DNA from 2 places in the Brevibacillus sp. genome. Region 1 is predicted to be linked to the other one. Evidence: riboswitches for the same ligand, from Rfam matches in the RefSeq annotation. Region 1 holds a riboswitch; the other holds the start of a gene.
What was found. Region 1 has a riboswitch for FMN ahead of ribD (bifunctional diaminohydroxyphosphoribosylaminopyrimidine deaminase/5-amino-6-(5-phosphoribosylamino)uracil reductase RibD). Riboswitches for the same ligand answer to the same signal wherever they lie in the genome.
Positions count from the first base shown of each region.

Region 2: it holds a riboswitch for FMN, as region 1 does, so the genes downstream of both, DEP07_RS09970 (ECF transporter S component) here and ribD (bifunctional diaminohydroxyphosphoribosylaminopyrimidine deaminase/5-amino-6-(5-phosphoribosylamino)uracil reductase RibD) in region 1, are expected to answer to the same signal.

Region 1 covers NZ_DOTK01000045.1:68,325-77,397, forward strand. The annotation lists gene DEP07_RS13610 (riboflavin synthase) at 1-648, opposite strand, end outside; gene ribD (bifunctional diaminohydroxyphosphoribosylaminopyrimidine deaminase/5-amino-6-(5-phosphoribosylamino)uracil reductase RibD) at 746-1,843, opposite strand; FMN riboswitch at 1,973-2,120, opposite strand; FMN riboswitch at 2,234-2,380, opposite strand; gene DEP07_RS13620 (HAD family hydrolase) at 2,470-3,120, opposite strand; gene DEP07_RS13625 (hypothetical protein) at 3,233-3,367, shown strand; gene yunB (sporulation protein YunB) at 3,466-4,191, opposite strand; gene DEP07_RS13635 (MFS transporter) at 4,237-5,421, opposite strand; gene DEP07_RS13640 (cysteine dioxygenase) at 5,756-6,235, shown strand; gene DEP07_RS13645 (globin-coupled sensor protein) at 6,300-7,616, opposite strand; gene DEP07_RS13650 (hypothetical protein) at 7,798-8,586, opposite strand; gene DEP07_RS13655 (hypothetical protein) at 8,803-8,988, shown strand; gene corA (magnesium/cobalt transporter CorA) at 8,942-9,073, shown strand, end outside.
Region 2 covers NZ_DOTK01000036.1:9,602-18,674, reverse strand. The annotation lists gene DEP07_RS09995 (glutamate-1-semialdehyde 2,1-aminomutase) at 1-244, opposite strand, end outside; gene DEP07_RS09990 (protein phosphatase 2C domain-containing protein) at 396-1,238, shown strand; gene DEP07_RS09985 (ABC transporter ATP-binding protein) at 1,387-2,397, shown strand; gene DEP07_RS09980 (ABC transporter permease) at 2,390-3,184, shown strand; gene DEP07_RS09975 (ABC transporter permease) at 3,188-3,985, shown strand; FMN riboswitch at 4,392-4,546, shown strand; gene DEP07_RS09970 (ECF transporter S component) at 4,801-5,409, shown strand; gene proS (proline--tRNA ligase) at 5,727-7,193, shown strand; gene DEP07_RS09960 (hypothetical protein) at 7,532-8,131, shown strand; gene DEP07_RS09955 (HAD family hydrolase) at 8,279-8,917, opposite strand; gene DEP07_RS09950 (ArsR/SmtB family transcription factor) at 9,002-9,073, opposite strand, start outside.

The sequences.
Region 1 (9,073 bases):
TTCCTGCAAAAAAGCCATGCTGATCGTCGAGCCTGCCGCTTGCCCGCTCCTTTGCTGGCCGCGATCTCCCAAAAGCCGCTCTACATACTTGCCGATGACGTCTGTCTCCAGATTCACCTGATCGCCTGCACGCCGATCCTGCAAGCTGGTCTGCGCCAGCGTGTGCGGGATGATCGACACGCTGAAATGCGTATCCGCAGCTTCCACCACAGTGAGACTGATGCCATCCACGCAAATCGAGCCGCGCTCGATGACGTATTTCAACAGCTCCGCGCTCGCTTCGATCTTAAACAGCACAGCGTTGGCGTGCGGCTGTCGCGACACGATCGTGCCTGTCCCGTCCACGTGCCCGGAGACGATATGCCCGCCAAAACGGTCGCCCAAGCGCATCGCCCGCTCCAGGTTGACTCGCTGGCCCGCTCGCAGATGGCGCAGGCTCGTCTTTTTCATCGTTTCCGGCATGACGTCGACCTGAAAATGCCGCTGCGTAAACGAAGTAACCGTCAGGCAAATCCCGTTGACTGCGATGCTGTCGCCCAGCTGCACACCTTCGAGCACCCGCTGCGCCCGGATCACGAGCTGACTCGCCTGATCGTTGCCCGTGAGCGATTCCACCGTGCCCAGCTCTTCTACCAGTCCGGTAAACATCGGCTTTCCTCCTCTTTTTACACGGTTTATAACACCGGAAAGCAGCCATCGGCCTCGGTGAAACAAAGCCGTCTGTCTCCGATTCGCTTTTTTGTCCTCACTCCCACTGTGGATAGCCGCTGATCCGCAAGTCCAGCTCATCCAGTTGCTCAACGGTCGGATTCGCCAGCTTGACCGCCTGATCCATCGTGGAAAAGCCTTGTCCTCCAAACGGTGTCGGCGCCTGGCCACCGCCAATCATTTTCAGCGACACGTAGCTGATCACTTTTTGAATCGCCCGCGCCTGCAAAAACGCTCCGTTGACCGCGGCCCCGCCTTCGACGAGAAGCGAAGTGATTCCCCATTCGCCCAGCGTGTCCAGCACCTCGTCCACCCTAATCTGCTCATCTGCCACGAACAGCCGGATACCTTTTTCCGCAAAAGCCTCCTGCTTCGCTTGCGCCGCAGCTTTCGTCGTAAAAATCCAGGTGGGCGCATCCGTATTTTGAATCACGTTGGCCCCGAGCGGCGTGCGCAGCTGACTGTCCCAGATGATACGCACAGGCTGTCGCCCATGCGCTTGCCCGTCCAGTCTCGCCGTCAAAAGCGGATCGTCCGCAAGCACCGTGCCTACTCCGACCAGGATCGCGTCGTGCTGTCTGCGCAGCTCGTGCACTTCCCCCCGCGCCCGCGCACCCGTTATCCAGCGGCTGTGCCCGCTTTCGGTAGCGATCTTGCCATCCAGCGTGCTCGCTGTTTTGATCGTCACAAACGGACGCCGCGTCTTGATAAAGTGGAAAAAGACTTCATTCAGCTTTTTCGCTTCCGCTTCATGCACGCCGACAACCACTTCCACGCCTGCTGCCCGCAGCTTCTCCGCGCCTTTTCCCGCGACGAGCGGATTCGGGTCCAGCGTGGCGATCACGGCACGCCGGATGCCAGCCGCGATCACCGCCTCGGCGCACGGAGGCGTTTTGCCGTGATGACTGCACGGCTCCAATGTGACATACAGCGTAGCGCCAGCCGCTTTTTGCCCTGCCATCCGCAGAGCGTGCACTTCTGCATGAGGTTCGCCTGCACGCAAATGCGCTCCCATGCCTACTACCTCTCCGTTGTTTACCAGGACTGCACCGACGAGCGGATTGGGGCTCGTCTGACCGTTTGCCGAGCGCGCCAAATCCAGTGCCAGTGCCATGAACCGCATGTCCTGCTCCATGTAAACCTCCTCTTTCATGCACGGATTCCAGCCAATGCAAAAAGCCCTCGAAACCACTAGCGGCTCAGGGCATAAGGAAAGAAGCCTTATCGCATCCGTTTTTTGCAAAAGGGATGCCAAAAAGCATGGTCAGCTCTTCTTCCATCCGGACTTTACCGTCGGCTCTGGATTTGCACCAGATCAGTCGCTAAACCGTAACGATCAGCGAGTCGCGGGCTTTAGACGTACATACGTCATTACCGCCGGTCGGGAATTTCACCCTGCCCTGAAGATTTTGCGCTATGCAGTTTTCCAATAAAAAACGCCCACGAGCAAACGATACTCAGGGCGTAGGGAAAAAAGCCTCGTGACAGTTCTGTTTTTGAAAAAACAGCCGCCGAAGCTATTGTAAGACACCTTCTCCCATCCGGACTTTACCGTCGGCCTTGGATTTGCACCAAGTCAGTCGCTATCCATACAGCAATAGCGAGTCGCGGGCTCAGACGTGCGTTCGTCATTACCGCCGGTCGGGAATTTCACCCTACCCTGAAGGCTGGTATTCAGTTAGGCACAGTATAGCACACATTTCTCGTCAACTGTCACTTTTTTAGGTGGAAGTGTCCTTTTCCTGCTCTCCGCGAGCGCGGCTACAAAATGTCCAGCAGCTCGCGCAAGTCCGTGATGTACGCTCGCGGCGACACTTCGTTGCGCTCCATGTCCGCCCGCTCTCCCTGATACGCGATAAACGCCACTTCCCCGCCGTGCGCCGCTTTTCCGTCAATCCAGGAATCTCCGACCATCGTCCACGCCGTAGCAGACCAGTTGGGGTATTGGGCGCGGATGTAGTGAATCCCGGACGGATGCGGTTTGAGTGTCGTCATCTGCTCGCGCGCGACAATCTCCTGGAAACAATCGGCGATTCCCGTATGATTCAGCGCTTCCTCGGCGGCTGCGTAGGCATTGTTGGTCAAAATGAACAAATGATACCGTTCCTTTAGGTGGGCGAGCACTTCCTTGACGTGGTCTTCCAGGACAGCCTCGTGCATCCCTGCTTTTTCAATCGCGGTCACGGCTTCCCACATCGTTTGCTCAAGCTGACTCGTCATCCGGCCCGACTTTCTGCCCATTTCGATCAATTGCGAAGCGGTGTGGCTGCGCCAGTCAAAAGTCGGCTCGCACAGCCCGTGCTCAGCCCATAAGGTAAAAATGGCCTGCTTCATTTCCAAAAAGTTGATTTTGGATTGCAGCAACGTATTGTCCATATCGAAAATGATGCCTTTTATCGACGCTCTGGTCATTGTCGGATCTCTCCCCCTTTTGCCAATGATTATTTGGTCAAGTATACCAAATTAAGAACGTTCGACTAGATACGAAAACGGGAATCAGGACTTTTTCCAATCGCAAAAGCTCGTGAACGACGCCCAGACGATCGACGATAAAAACATCATCATCCAGGGACAGGACCAGGAGAAAAACACCTCATGGAGCATGATCGGCGGCACGCTCAGCAGCCAGGAGGGCGTGATTGAGCTGACCGTCACCTGAGGTGAGCCGTAGATTTCCCCGACACCTTTTCACGGAACGAAAAAAGCGACAGCCCGCTGCTGCCGCTTTTTTGTTGTTCCCGCCATTCGCCAAGTCCGCTATGGCGCATCGTCTGCCCCTTCCATTTGCGCCCGGGGCACATCCGGCTTGCCCTCCGGATTGTTGTACAAATACTGCGGCACATCCCCGATAATCAGTGAATGCGTGATCGGGATTTTCGTGGTGATCGTCTGCTCCTCGGTGGCAAACGGGATGACAATCTGCAAATCGACCTCCACGAAAATGTAGACGGTTGCGAGCACCATGTTGATGCCCGCCTCCTTCAACTCTGTCTCCAGCTTTGTTTTCACAGAGCCGATCGGTACAAAAGTGACAGGCAAATTCGGTCCCATCTGCGCCAAAAACGTATTTCCTGTCGCCAAGCCAAGCGGAATGGTGCGATCGACTTTTTCCGTCTCAAATTCCTGAAGCTTGTTCTGCACTCGTGAAGTTGTCTCGCCGACAATTCTCGCGTATTCCCTAAAGTTAAACTGGTACGCCTGAATCTGCCCTTCGTTGTTCTTCTCGATCTTGACGATCTGGTTGAAATCGACGCCCTGCTGGGAAATTCGTTTGGTGACTGCGTCCGTAATCGCTTCTTTTGCCAATTGCTCTGCTTTTTGGGTTGCTAGGATCAAGAGCGTCGGTTCCAGCCGTTGCTGCAAAAAGACGAGTGACTGAATCGACAAAACCACAAAAATAACCAGCGCAATCAAAAACGCTTTCGTTCGAGAAAGCGGGTTCCTCCAACGCCGACGGGGTCGAAATATGGCCAATCCCGTCACCTCCCAATTGGTACATCCTATGGTAGGAGAAGGGAAAAAAGACTATCAGCGACGAGAGTCGGCAACACCCCCGCTTTTCTGCACGTACACGCCCAGTCCGACGAGCGCAAAAATCAGCAGCACCTGTGCACAGACAACCAATCCGAACAAGCCGCACGCCGCCGTTAACAGCGGTGCGCCAAGAAAACCGATAAAAAAGCCGCTGCGGCCGAGAAAGCCCTGCACCCCGAGCACCTTGCCGCGCACTTCATTTTTGGCCAGCTGCAAAAGCGTGCCCTCGTACACCTGTGCCGCCCCGCTCAAAAGCCCGGCGCATCCGAGCAACAACAGCACCCCCGCCGTCCAATCGGCAGCAAACGCCGCCACGACCAGCAGCGCCATCAGCCCGTATGCGCCAAGCAAGCCACGCCAAAAATCAACGGAAAAACGGACGGCGAAGTAAGCGCCAACCAGCCCGCCTGCGCTCATCGCGGACCACATCAGCCCGTGCAGGGTAGCATCGCCACGGCTTAGCCCATCGGCCAAAAACGGCAAGCCGTAGTTGTGCGCGGCCGTACTGATCGCCAGCGGCGCAGCCAGCAGACTGACCGCGAGCAGCACGGGCGCTCCTTGCAAATATACGAAAGCTGCGCGCATCCCGCCGCTTGCCGTTTCTTTCCCTTCGGCTTTTTCCGCCTTGTCCGGCGTAGCTCTGCTCTCCCAGCGCATCCGCGTCAAAATTGCTGCCGAAAACAAAAAGCTCGCAGCGTCTGCTCCAATGACGAGTGCATAGCCGACATGATCGGTTAACAAGCCGCCCAAAAGGAAGCCGACAATGCCGACAAACGATTCCAGCCTCACCTTGAGACTGTTCACCCAAGCCAATTTTTCCGGTCCAAACATCTGCGGCAATGACGCCTGGAAGCTGATCGCAAACAGCGTGTACAGCATCCCTTTGAGAAAAGCCGCCGCGACGACAACGTATGGATGCGGAATGAGCAAAATCGCCAGCAAAGCCAGCCCCGCTCCGATGTCGCTTGCGATCATCGCCTGTCTTCTGTCCATCCGGTCTGCCAATATGCCAGCAAACGGGCTGAACAGCATTCCGCCCACCTGTCTGGCGACAAAAAAAGCCATCAGCCAAAACGCGCTATGTTCAAACGTAAAAATCAAGGCGCTGCACGCGATCAAGTCCATTCGCGATCCGAGCGAGGACAGCGCATTGACGTACAAATACTTTTTCATGTTCATGTGTACCAAACCTCCTGTTGATCACAGGCGGTTCAGACTGACGCCCCCATCTACGGGGTGCGTACACTGATTATGGCAGTTGACATGCGCATGCCTCCTCGTGTGTAAGTGTGTAAAATCATGACTCGTTTTTGTTCTGTCACTTTCGACGGGGGCCGTTCCTTAACCGTCTATGTGCGGCAACTCATGCCGTACTCCCATCATAACGAGACGCTCCTATCTTGTCATGAAAAACGGGAAAACCTTTGCAAAAAAATGGCGCTTCTCCTACGTCAGACTGCATCTGTCTTTCATATGGTAAGGGGGAAGATCTTTTTTGCCCTGGAGGTTTGTCATGAATCTGGAACGATTGGAACGTGCCTTTGGCTCCCTTGTTTGCCCCAGTCCTACCGAATTGAGGCAGGCTGTCGCTTCACTCGCGCTCTGCCCAGACGATATCGCGTCACTCGTTCCCCAACCGGAACAGCTTCCATATGGCCGCAAAATTTTGTATCTCACGCCTCACGTAGAGGTCGTTCTCATCCATCTTCCTGCCAGGCAGGAGTCCATCCCGCACAACCATGGCGACTCGTTTGGCTGGGAGTGGGTCATATCCGGCACGCTCACCAATGTCGTCTACCTCCCGGCTGACCGCGAAGACGAAGTTTTTCGGGCACAAACGACCCATGTCAGCGCAGGAGATTGCTATTACGTCGCTCCCGGCGAGATTCACGCCATTCGCAACAACACAGACGGACCTGTCCTCTCGCTCAATGTGTATACGCCCCCGCTGCAAAACTCCCGTCAGTACCGCGCCGTCCAATCCCCCACGTAGGATTGGAAAAGTTACAAAAAAACCAGTACACCGCCAAAAGAGCGGTCGTACTGGTTTTTCGCGTCTACAAATTTTCCGTAATCTCGGACAGCTCATCAGCAGAGCTGGCTACTTGCGCCACTGCCTGGTTCATGTCTTCCATGACTTTGAAGAAGTTTTCCAGTTCTTTTTGAATGTGCGTGCTTTGCTCCTTGCTGTCTGCTACAGCGCCGATAATTCCTTCGAAAAACGCGTTCGTCTCATCCGTCATTTTGCTGCTCGACTGAACAAGCCCTTGAATTTCCAGAACGACCGAAGACAGCACTGTTGTTTGCTGGTTCGTTTTCTCAATCAGCTCCCGCACGCCGAAGACAGACTTCTTCGTCTGCTCCGCCAGCTTGCGCACCTCGTCAGCCACGACCGCAAAGCCTCGTCCCTGTTCGCCCGCTCTCGCCGCCTCAATCGCAGCGTTTAGGGCAAGCAGATTCGTCTGCTCGGCTATCGCCGTTACCACATCGACGATCCCGCGAATTTTTTCGGCATTGTCCTCCAGCGTGTTCATTTCCCCGGAGATTTGCCTCACGCTTTGCTGAATCAATCCCATCTGTTCTTGCTGCTTTTCCAGCTTTTCCTTGCCCTCCCGGGACAGCTCCTGCGCCTTGCTGGAAAATCCGGTGCCGTTTTCGGCATAGCGCAGCATCTCACGCGACTGCTCCGTCAACTGCTCGACGGACGCGCTGTTTTCTTCCGATACCGCTGCCAGCTCATGGGCGGAATTGGTCAGCATGATCCGCAGCTCATCTTTTTTGTCCTGCTCGGCACGCCGAACACGCTCATGCTCGTTCTCGTACTCTTCCAGCACAATTTGCTGCTCGATGTTGAGAATTTTGGTCACCGCCGTAAGGGCCACCATCAGCTCGTTCTTGTCGGCAATATGCTTGTTCAAGATGTCCATAATCGAAACGAGCAGATTTTGGAACGCGCTCATGTACCATTTCGGTTCCAGTCCGATTCGCATATGTATGATGGCAATCTTGCTGCGCTGCTCGATGTAAGCAGCATCTATACAGCCATTGAACATTTCGGTGATGTGCCGGGTCAGTGTCCCTTTCAGTCTTTGAATCGTGCTGTTCTTGTCCACAATGTCCATGAGCAATGGCTCAGTTTCGATATTCGAATAAAAGAAATCTACAATTTTGTCAATATTTTGAATGATGAGCGGTTGAAGCGCTTTGACGATCGACAAGTCCTCCTCTGTCAGATGAATCAGAGCCAGTTGCCTGGAGAGGGTGTTTTGTCCTTGAAGCTTTACCTTCCCTTGTTCCTTGTGATCCTGGAAAAACGACTCCTTTTTGGCTTTTCCTTTTAATCCAAACAGGCTGGAAAATGGACATGTACTCATACGCCGAACTCCTTTTGACCGATTAAAAAATGGCTGGAATTACCATATTAGGTAGAGTAAACGAATTATTTCCAATTGGCATATCCTTTCAATTATATACCCGTTTGATCTAGAGTGTAAACCAAATGAGCAAGAAAAGAGGGCAACCGCGCTTCCGAACGGGAAGTCGGCGCCCTCATTTTTACATCTCTGCTTTCTTCACTTCCGCTTTTTGCAGCTTCCAGCTCGTCTTGTCCCATTTCCAAAGCGACTCGACGTAGGCAATCGTGTCAGCATTCGCGACACCGCTCACCCGCTGCACACCTTTCAGCTCGCAGACGCCATCGCGGTTTTCGTCGACAGGCGCAAGCACGCTGAAACTGTTCGGCATCACGTCTGTGGGCGTCACCAGCTTGCCGTTTTTGTAAACGCCGTTTTCTTCGTATATTTTTTTGCGATCGGACAAATCGAGAACCGTGGTCTGATTCGTCTCTTTGATCAAAATCGGAACCTTGTAGTTGTCCTGATACGAGCCGGAAATCGTCAAAGGCTGCGGCACGGGCAGCACAACAGGCTTGTTGTCCTTGTTGCTGAACAAATAAAAGTCGGACGTTCCCCCGCTTCCGCCCGTAGGCGCTTGCACCAAAATTTGTTTGGTGCCGTTTCCGATAAAATCGCAAAAGGCCATGTCCGGCTGATAACCGCCGTACGCCGTCGTGAAAAAGGTCGTCTTTTTCGCGACCGGATCTTGGACCATGACCTTCAGCTTTTCAAAATACGGGCTGTCCGCAGCAAAGCGTTGACCGAGCAGCGTCACGACATCCGGCTTTCCGTCTCCGGTCACGTCCTGTCTTTTGATCTGGATTTCCTCAAAAACGCCTGGTTGCTGCTGAGGCTGGCGCACTTCCTCTGCCAGAGCAGGCCCCCCTCCTCCCGCGATCAATACACAGGCCAAAATGACTGCCCAGCCAAATCGTTTTCTTTTTTCCATATCCATCCACCTTTGCTTTTTTGAACCTTAGGCGTAGTATGCAAAAAAAGCTGTGCTGCCATGCCTTTTTGTTGCGCGCATCGGCTGGTCAAAATGGCTAGATGAATTTATGGAAAGTGCGGTACACTATTCCAAGAATGTTGACCGTTTAGGCAAGCAGACGAGCATGTTTTCATACGTATGAGAATGACAGTCCAATCAGGAGGCGATGCAAGCGTGAGTACGCCAGAAAAACGGCGGGTCGCACAGGCTCCGCCCAGCCGCGAAGCGCTGCGCACGGCTTATGAGCTGATTCTCACACGGATTTTGCCGCGTCTGCCGCCGACCTCTCAATCTACTGGCAGGAGATGCGAACATGAAGATACGACTGATCGAAAACGGGATCATCACGCAGATCGATGACATAGAGGACGCTACCCAAGCACCCGGACAAGGCTTTTTTTGGATTGACGCTTCTCCGTTTGATCTGGATATTTTACAGCCGCTG
Region 2 (9,073 bases), on a different contig from region 1:
CCGCTTCCGTAATGGCTTTTGTGACGTGCGGGTGAGCATGTCCGGTAATAATCGGGCCATACGCCGCCAAGTAGTCAATATATCGATTGCCGTCCACGTCCCAGAAATACGCGCCCTGGGCACGCTCCATCGTAACGGGCGCTCCCCCGCCTACGGCCTTGAAAGAACGGGAAGGGCTGTTTACCCCGCCGAGAATAACATCCATGGCTTGTTCGTGCAGTTGCGCGGATCGTTCACGTTTCATGCGATTTTCCCTCTTTTCTTTTCAAAAAAGTCCTTCATTATCTTAACACAGCAAAAGTCACCTGGATATGGATGGGGAGCTATAGCTGGGGAAAAGGAAAAATGATACAATTTTCAAGCAAATCACTTCACGTAAAAGGCGGTAATCCACCATGAAACTTGAGTGCATCTCCATCAAAGGAACCGGCAATACCAATGAGGACGCCTATGTGATCTCGCAAGCCGATCAGGTGTACGCGGTGATCGACGGCGTCTCGTCGCTCGTTCCGTACGAAAACCGATTCGGGCAGACAGGAGGAGCGATTGCAGCCGAGCTGGTGAAAAGGAAGCTGGAAATCATGCCGCCTGACGCTGTGCTGTCCGATTACCTGACGTTTGTCAACGAAAAGCTGCGGGAATTGATGCGCGAGAGCGAGATTGACTGGAAGCAAAAAGAAGCATTGTGGGGAGCGGCATGTGCAGTCGTTCGTGTGAAAGAGCAGCACATCGAGTATGCCCAGACTGGCGATTGCATGATTTTTGCGGTCTATGAAGACGATACGGTGCGGCCTTTGACGTTTCCGCAAGTTTCGCTGCTGGAGCAAAACGCCATTGCCCGGTGGGAAGACGGGATTCGCGAGGGGCTGTCTACCCGAGCCGAGCTGCACGAGCGATGTAAGGACATCCTGATTCATAACCGCTATCAGGCGAACGGATCAGGAGGATATGGCGTTTTGAACGGAGATGCGGCTTGTGCGGATTTCATAGAGTATGGACGGATCAATCGGATCGGATTGAAGGCGCTTGTTTTGGCGACAGACGGTCTGTTCATGCCACGACCAACAGGCGGAAAAGAACCGGGGTGGGAAGAAACGGTATTGCCAATCGTCCACAAAGGGCTGCAACGTTACACGGATGAGCTGATCGCACTGGAAAACAACGATCCCGAATGCATCCGCTACGCCCGCTTCAAAAAGTCGGACGACAAGACGGGCATTGTCGTGAATTTGCGCTGACAGTTTGTTACAGTTTGCCTTTTGCACATTTTCATGCGCTCATATACACTAACAGTTGTTCATGACCGTTTTGCCAGCCGCAAGCGGTCACATCTCTTTGCATGAAAAACGTCAAGGCGTTTTTCCATTAAAAAAAGGATGGTTATCCATGATTCAAGTGAAGAACCTGCAAAAGGAGTTTCGCATCCACCAGGCCAGAGCGGGTCTCGGGGGTGCTTTTCGTGATTTGTTTAGTCGCGAGTATAAGACCGTCAAGGCAGTGAATGACCTTTCTTTTACCGTGGAAGAAGGGGAAATGTTCGCTTTGATTGGGGAAAATGGCGCCGGGAAATCGACGACGATCAAAATGCTGACGGGCATTTTGACGCCAAGCGAGGGCGAGATCGTCATCAACGGCTACGTTCCGTTCAAACAGCGCGAGGAATACGTGCGCTCCATCGGTGTCGTATTCGGACAGCGTTCGCAGCTCTGGTGGGATTTGTCGCCCATGGAGTCGTTCCGGTTGCTGAAAAGCGTCTACAAAGTCGACGGGCCAGAGGGAGATAAGTGGCTAGACCGCTTGATTGAGGAGCTGGAGATCAACCCGTTTGTCAGCCAGCCAGTGCGCAAGCTGAGCCTGGGTCAACGGATGCGCTGCGAGGTAGCGGCGTCATTGATTCACAAGCCGCGCCTGTTGTTCCTCGATGAGCCGACAGTTGGGCTGGACGTCTTGGTGAAGCAAAAAATTCGCGAGTTTTTGCGCAATCTGAACGAAACGGAAAACATGACCATCCTGCTCACGACCCATGACGTTTCCGATATTGAAGCGCTCTGTAAGCGGGTGCTGGTCATGGACAAAGGCAAGCTGATTTTTGACGGCCTGCTCAGTGACCTGAAGGAAAAGTGGGGCAATGGCACAGAGGTGTCTTTCCAGATGAAAAAGCGCACACCCGCCGACGAGCTGCGCAAGACGCTTGGCGAGATGCCGTGCGAAATTTCCCAGGTAAACGAATATACAATCAGTGTGAAAGTGCCGCAGAGCCAGGAAATGCTGCCGTTTGTCCTGTCAACGGTCATGTCGACGTTCGAGGTCAGCGACGTAAAAATCATGGAGACGAGCACAGAAGATATTGTCCGCAACATTTACCAGGTGGATACAGGGGTGCGGGGCCATGCATAAGCTCTACATGGAACTGATCCGCATGCGCTTTTTGACCATGCTCGCTTACCGGGTGAATTACTACAGCGGGATCATTATTTACGCGATCAACATCGGAGCGTACTACTTTTTGTGGGGCGCAATCTACGGCGGCCAGCAGCAGCTTGGCGGCCTGTCGGTCGAGCAAATGACTTCCTACGTCGCGATTGCCTGGATGTCGCGCGCCTTTTACTTCAACAACATCGATACGGAAATTGCCCAGGATGTACGGGAGGGTAAGGTCGCGATCGAGATGATCCGCCCTTACAATTACTTGTCGGTCAAGACAGCGCAAGCATTTGGGGAAGGGATATTCCGCTTCCTGTTTTTCGCAGGGCCAGGAATTTTTCTCATCAGCTTGATTATCCCGTTTCATTTTCCCGCGACAGCGACTGGCTGGGGATTGTATTTGATCAGTCTCATGTTTGCTTTTTTGATCAACACGCAAATCAACCTGCTGACGGGGCTGTTCACCTTTTTCCTGTTCCGCAACGACGGGATGATGCGGGCGAAGCGTGTCGTCGTTGATTTGATGTCGGGCCTGGTGCTGCCGATCAGCTTTTTCCCGGGCTGGGCGCAAACGGTTATGGGCTTTTTGCCATTCCAGGCCGTCAACTACTATCCGAGCCTGATTTTCACAGGGGCGATTACTCCGGGGCGTTCCTGGGAGTTGATCGGCTTCCAGGCGATCTGGATGGTTGTTATTCTGGTTCCGATTCTGATTTTGTGGCGCATGGCCCGAAATCGGCTGGTCGTGCAAGGGGGGTAGCATATGCAAAACGTCAAGCACATTTTCGGTATTTTCGCCGACTACCTGGGCCAGTATTTCAAGACGAGACTTGCCTATCGGGCTGACTTTCTCGGGGATTTTGTGTCCAACTTGATTTCCGAGCTGATCAATCTAGTGTTCATCATCGTCGTCTTCACGCATGTGCCGTTGATGAAGGAATGGACGCGGGACGAAATCATTTTCATTTACGGTTTCTTTTTGGTGCCGTATGCCTTATTCTCGATGTTTTTCGGGTTTTGGGACTTCAACGAACGCTATATTATCCGGGGTGAAATGGACCGCATCTTGACCAGGCCGATCCACAATCTGGCACAGGTCTGTCTGGAGTCGATCGCACCGGACCGGATTTTCGGCGTCATCACAGGGCTGATCATCATGGGCTATGCTGCTTTTCAGCTCGATTTGACGTTTTACTGGTACGACCTGTTCATCTTCATCGGGCTTGTGATCAGTGGCGCCCTGATTTACGGCGGGGTGTACACGGCGATTGCCGCCGTCAGCTTTTTCTCCGATTCCCGGACAGGAATTGCCCCGATGATTTACAACATCCAGCAGTACGGGCGTTACCCCGTGGATGTGTACAACAAAGCGATTCGCTTCGTGCTGACTTACGTGCTGCCGTTTGCTTTTGTCGGGATTTACCCGGCGGCTTACTTTTTGCGAAAAGAAGTGTGGTATACGTACGCAGCACTTACTCCGGTAGTCGCGGTCATCTTCTTTGGCATCGGCTTGCTCGTCTGGAACTGGGGCGTCACCAAGTATCGGGGAGCAGGGTCGTAGTGGCAGAAGCCACTTTTGGTGCGATTTGGTAGGCAGGAGCAGGATTATGGATTTTTATTTGGGAACGGTTATGGTAATATTAGAGGTAACGAGCTTGAAAGAAAAAAAGACCGTCCGGGGGCTACCGGAACGGTCTGGTCTGTACAAACGAGGCTTCCCTCAAAGGGGACGGCTCACAGTTTTGTGAAGAATAGACCGCCGAGGAGCAGTCAACTCAAGGGCGGTCTATTTCTTTTAGGTCCAGGTAACTACCTATAGCACGTGGCGACTTTAGGCTGAGAAGCCCCATTTTTTTAAAAATATATCCAACTAAATCAATTGGAAAATAACAATAAAATGTCGATTTAACAGTTTCGTCTATTGTCAAATCGAAAAAGCGCAGTATAATATGCTGTATACAACTACACAATTCCTTCAGGGCAGGGTGAAATTCCCGACCGGCGGTGATGGTGCAATCAGCACGTCAAGCCCGCGAGCCTCCCGAGCTGTTGACAGCGACGGAGTGCAGGATCTGGTGAGATTCCAGAGCCGACAGTACAGTCTGGATGGGAGAAGGATGACGACAGTACGTTTACCACACACGTGCTTGTTTGCCTGTGCTGACAGGACAGATGCGATGAGGCATGCATGATGAGCCGCCTCGTTGTTTCTTGAACCTGTGTTTATTGCACATGCTTTGTCATACGCCTGTAAGCTGCCCTGAGAATTATTCTCAGGGTATTTTTATGTTTGCAAAAGCGTAGACATTTTGGCACGTGTGGGCAAGACCGCTGTTGCCATTCCTCAGAAGGAGAAAAAACGAGGAGATGGTACACATGAAAGAAACAGCCCTGCACACATCGCGCAGAGCAACCCAGCGGATCGTGACGATTCCGATGCTGGCAGCCGTTGCTTTTATCTTGCAGTATTTGGAGGTTCCCGTTCCGCTGATGCCGAGCTTTTTGAAGCTTGATTTCAGTACGTTGCCAGCGCTGATCGGCGGACTCATGTACGGCCCTGTAGCCGGCATTATCATCGAAGTTTTGAAAAATACATTGCACATGCTCTTTAAAAATACAGACGGATTGTTGATCGGAGAGCTTGCCAACGTCGTGGCGGGCGCCAGCTTTATTTTGCCAGCCGTCCTTCTGCAACGCAGCGGTCAAGGGAAAAAAGGCTTTTTATCGGGCCTCGCGCTTGGAACGTTGCTGATGACGATTGTCATGGCTGTTGCCAATGCGTACGTCCTGCTCCCGGCATACGCCGCTCTTTATCAGATGCCGATGGCAGAGCTGTTGGCCATGTTCAACGCAACCAGCGTCTGGTCCCTGGTCATGGTCGGTATCGTTCCGTTCAACCTGTTCAAAGGGGTCGTGCTCGCGCTGGTCGCGTATCCGGTCTACGCCAAGCTTGGTGCGCGCATTGCCCTCAGAACCACAAATTGACAACGGCTGCGCGACTTGCTAAGATATTCCCTAACAAAAAGCAGTTTAGCGAAAAGGCTATGAAAGGACCCGCAGCTATATCCTGGTTCCAGAGAGTCGGCCCTAGTCTGGAAGGCTGATACGAGGCGTACCTGCACCCCATCCTGAAGCCGCCAGCGACGAGCTGGTCCGGTTGCCCGCCGTTATCGGGTTGTTGAGTGGACTTATGGCTTGTGCCATGGTCAATCAGGGTGGTACCGCGGAAGTGAATCCTCCGTCCCTTTTTTGGGATGGGGGATTTTTTGCATTTTCATGTAAGAAAAAAGGAGCGTAGAAGGATGAAAGAGGACAAAGCGTTCGTAAAAGAAATTACACCGCAGTCGGAAGATTTTTCGCGCTGGTACATCGAGGCGATCAAAAAAGCGGATTTGATGGATTACACGCCAGTGCGCGGCTGCATCGTCTTCAAACCGGATGGCTTCGAGCTGTGGGAGCGCATCCAGGAGGCGATGGACAAAAGGTTCAAAGAGACGGGACACCGCAACGCCTACTTCCCAATGCTGATTCCCGAGTCCTTTTTCCAAAAAGAAAAAGAGCACATCGAGGGCTTCAACCCAGAGCTGCCTTGGGTGACGGAAGCGGGAGGAGAGCAGCTGGAGGAAAAGCTTGCCCTGCGCCCGACTTCGGAGACGATCATCGGACATATGTACGCGCAGTGGATTCAGAGCTACCGCGACTTGCCGATTCTGATTAACCAGTGGGCAAACGTGTTCCGCTGGGAAAAGCGCACCATGCCATTCTTGCGTACTTCAGAATTTTTGTGGCAGGAAGGCCATACCGCCCATGCGAACGAGGAAGAAGCGCGCCAGGAGACCATGCAGATGCTGGAGATTTATCGCGAGGTTGTGGAGCAGGAGCTGGCGATTCCGGTATGGAAAGGGCAAAAAACGCCAAGCGAGCGCTTTGCAGGAGCAGTCGACACGTACTCCATCGAGGCGATGATGAAGGATGGCAAAGCGGTGCAGGCCGGAACCTCCCACTACTTGGGCGACAAGTTTGCGCGCGGCTTTGAGATCAAGTTCCTGGATCGCGACAATCAGTTCAAATACGTGCATACGACTTCATGGGGCAGCTCTACCCGCTTGATCGGCTCGATGATCATGGTGCACGGCGACGACCGCGGTCTGGCTTTGCCGCCTCGGATGGCACCGACTCAGGTCATCATGATCCCAGTCGGACCGATGAAGCTGCGCGATCAGGTCATGGTTGCATTCGATCCGCTGTTCGACGAGATCAAAGCGGCAGGCGTTCGCGTCCGGGCAGACTTGCGCGAGGAAACTCCGGGCTGGAAGTTCAACGAATGGGAGATGCGCGGTGTGCCGCTTCGTCTGGAGCTTGGGCCGCGCGACGTGGAAAACGGCCAGGCGATTCTCGCTCGCCGCGATACCGGGGAGAAAATAACCGTGCCACTGGAAGGCATTGCGCAGACGATTGCCCAATTGCTCGAAGACATCCAGCAAAATATGTTCCAAAAAGCGCTGGCCTTCCGGGAAGCCCATTCGCATCTCGAAATCGATACGCTCGCGCAGCTGTCCGCGCACATCGAAAAATGTGAGAACGAAAACACGCCAAGCGGCTGGGTGCTCGCAGGCTGGTGCGGAGACGATGCGTGTGAGTCCAAGGTCAAGGAAGAGACGAAGTTCACGTCCCGCAACATTCCGTTTGAACCGCCTGCGCAAAAATCGGTCTGCATTTGCTGCGGCAAAGAGGCGAAGCATACGGTTTGGTTTGGCCGTTCGTACTAAGGTTTCAGTTAATAAACAAAACAAACAAGGGAGTGCTCCCCGTACGTAACGGAGCACTCCCTTTTGCATCCACAGAAGTCAGCGTGTGCGGGCAGGTTGTAAAGTATTTCCATTAACGTAATTTATCATTCGAGTAAAAAGTATATACATAAAAGTAAATATTTTGTATTTTTATTGATGGTTATAGAAACGACTCCACGAAGTATGTAATGTACATGGACCCATGGGATGGTCAACATTTTACTATGACTTATGACTCTTTCTTGGATAGCTCAAGACAAGAATAGATTGGCTCATTGTATGGTTTTGAGTCAGAATAATTTAAGGAGGGCAGTTGTATGAAGAGATATGTTTGGACATTGTTCGGTGCAGTTATAGTTGCTGGAATATCATTGGCTACTTGGGCTGGTGCATCCAATCAAGGGAATAAGGAAGCACTAAATGCATACAAGAAAATGGAACAAGCCCGGAATCAAGAGAACAAATCTTTGAACGAATCGAGCAATAATTTTACGCTGTCAGACTTCTCAATTCCAGGAGCTTTATTGTCAGAAGCGGATAAAATCAGCAAATACAAAGATTCAAACGTTCATGAGTTATTGACTGCGCATGATGAGAAGCTTTCGTTTATTATGGAAGGTGATGAAGTAAAAGGTATCGCTATAGCAACAGATACGGAGCCAATCATGGCAGGTGGTGAAAAAACCGGCCCTGAATTGTTTGACCTTCATGAAAAAATAAAAAACGATCTTGGTGACAAGGTCAACCTTATGTACTTTAGTTATGCAGGCGGATTTGTTTTTGTTGCTACTGATAACAAAGGGGAGGAAAGCTTGTGGCTCGATCAACGCGCTGCTCAGTTTCTGGAGCTTTCTCCTCACGTTCAACTCGATTCCGAAGAAGTTTTGCAACAAATCCGAAACAATATAAATCAATAAAATGACAAGGGGGCGTCTCTTCGTCGAGCAATCGACTTTTGAGGTAGCCCCTTCGTATTATGCGGTCAAAATCCGTATATGAAAAAATCTCAGCCATGCAAGACTGTCTATTAACGAAGTAATAGCAGGTTAGGCAACCCGAATCAATCAGCGGCCAAGCACCCAGTCAACAAACGCCTGCGCGTCAGAAAAGCGATAGTCCGGCTCAGGATCGAAGCTCCCGGCCTTCTGGGTGACAAGCAGCCAGTCAACGCCGACCGTAGTCAGCCCTGCGGCGCGTCCCGCGATGATGTCTGCGTCGCTGTCGCCCACAAAAATCGCATTCTCGGCTGTAGCTCCCAGCTGTTTCAGCGCTGTGAAAATGCCTTCCGGATGCGGCTTCGGCTCGGTCACCTCATCGCCTGTGATCACGACAGAAAAATACTTTTCCAATCCCCACTCGCGCAGCGATATATCTGCACTTCTGCGCCCTTTTCCCGTCACGACTCCCATCTGAATGCCCGCAGAATGCAACTGTTCAAGCATCTTTGCAAGCTGCGGAGGATTTTGCACCTGAGCGTGCTCAAGCGTGTACACATGGAAAAAATGATCGAGAGCGGCTTCGTGTTCATGGGCGGGCAGCTTGTTTTGCAAAATGCCAGTTTCGGTTGGACCAAACATCGCTACGATTTGCGCATCGGAGTAGTGCTCTTGCAAAAAGCGCTGAAAAGTAGAGCGAAAGGCCGTAAAAATGAGCGGGAGCGTATCGGCGACTGTACCGTCAAAATCAAACAAAATCGTGCGCATGGCTGCCCCTCCTTTGGAATAAAAAAAGAAAAACCATCTCTCTTGATGGTTTTCCTGGTGTTGGTCGATTTCCTTTTTACAGCTTTACAGCGGCTTGTTCTGGTCGTCTTGCTCCTCAAACTGCTCTTCCGAATCGTCTGTCGGCTCAGCAGGCGT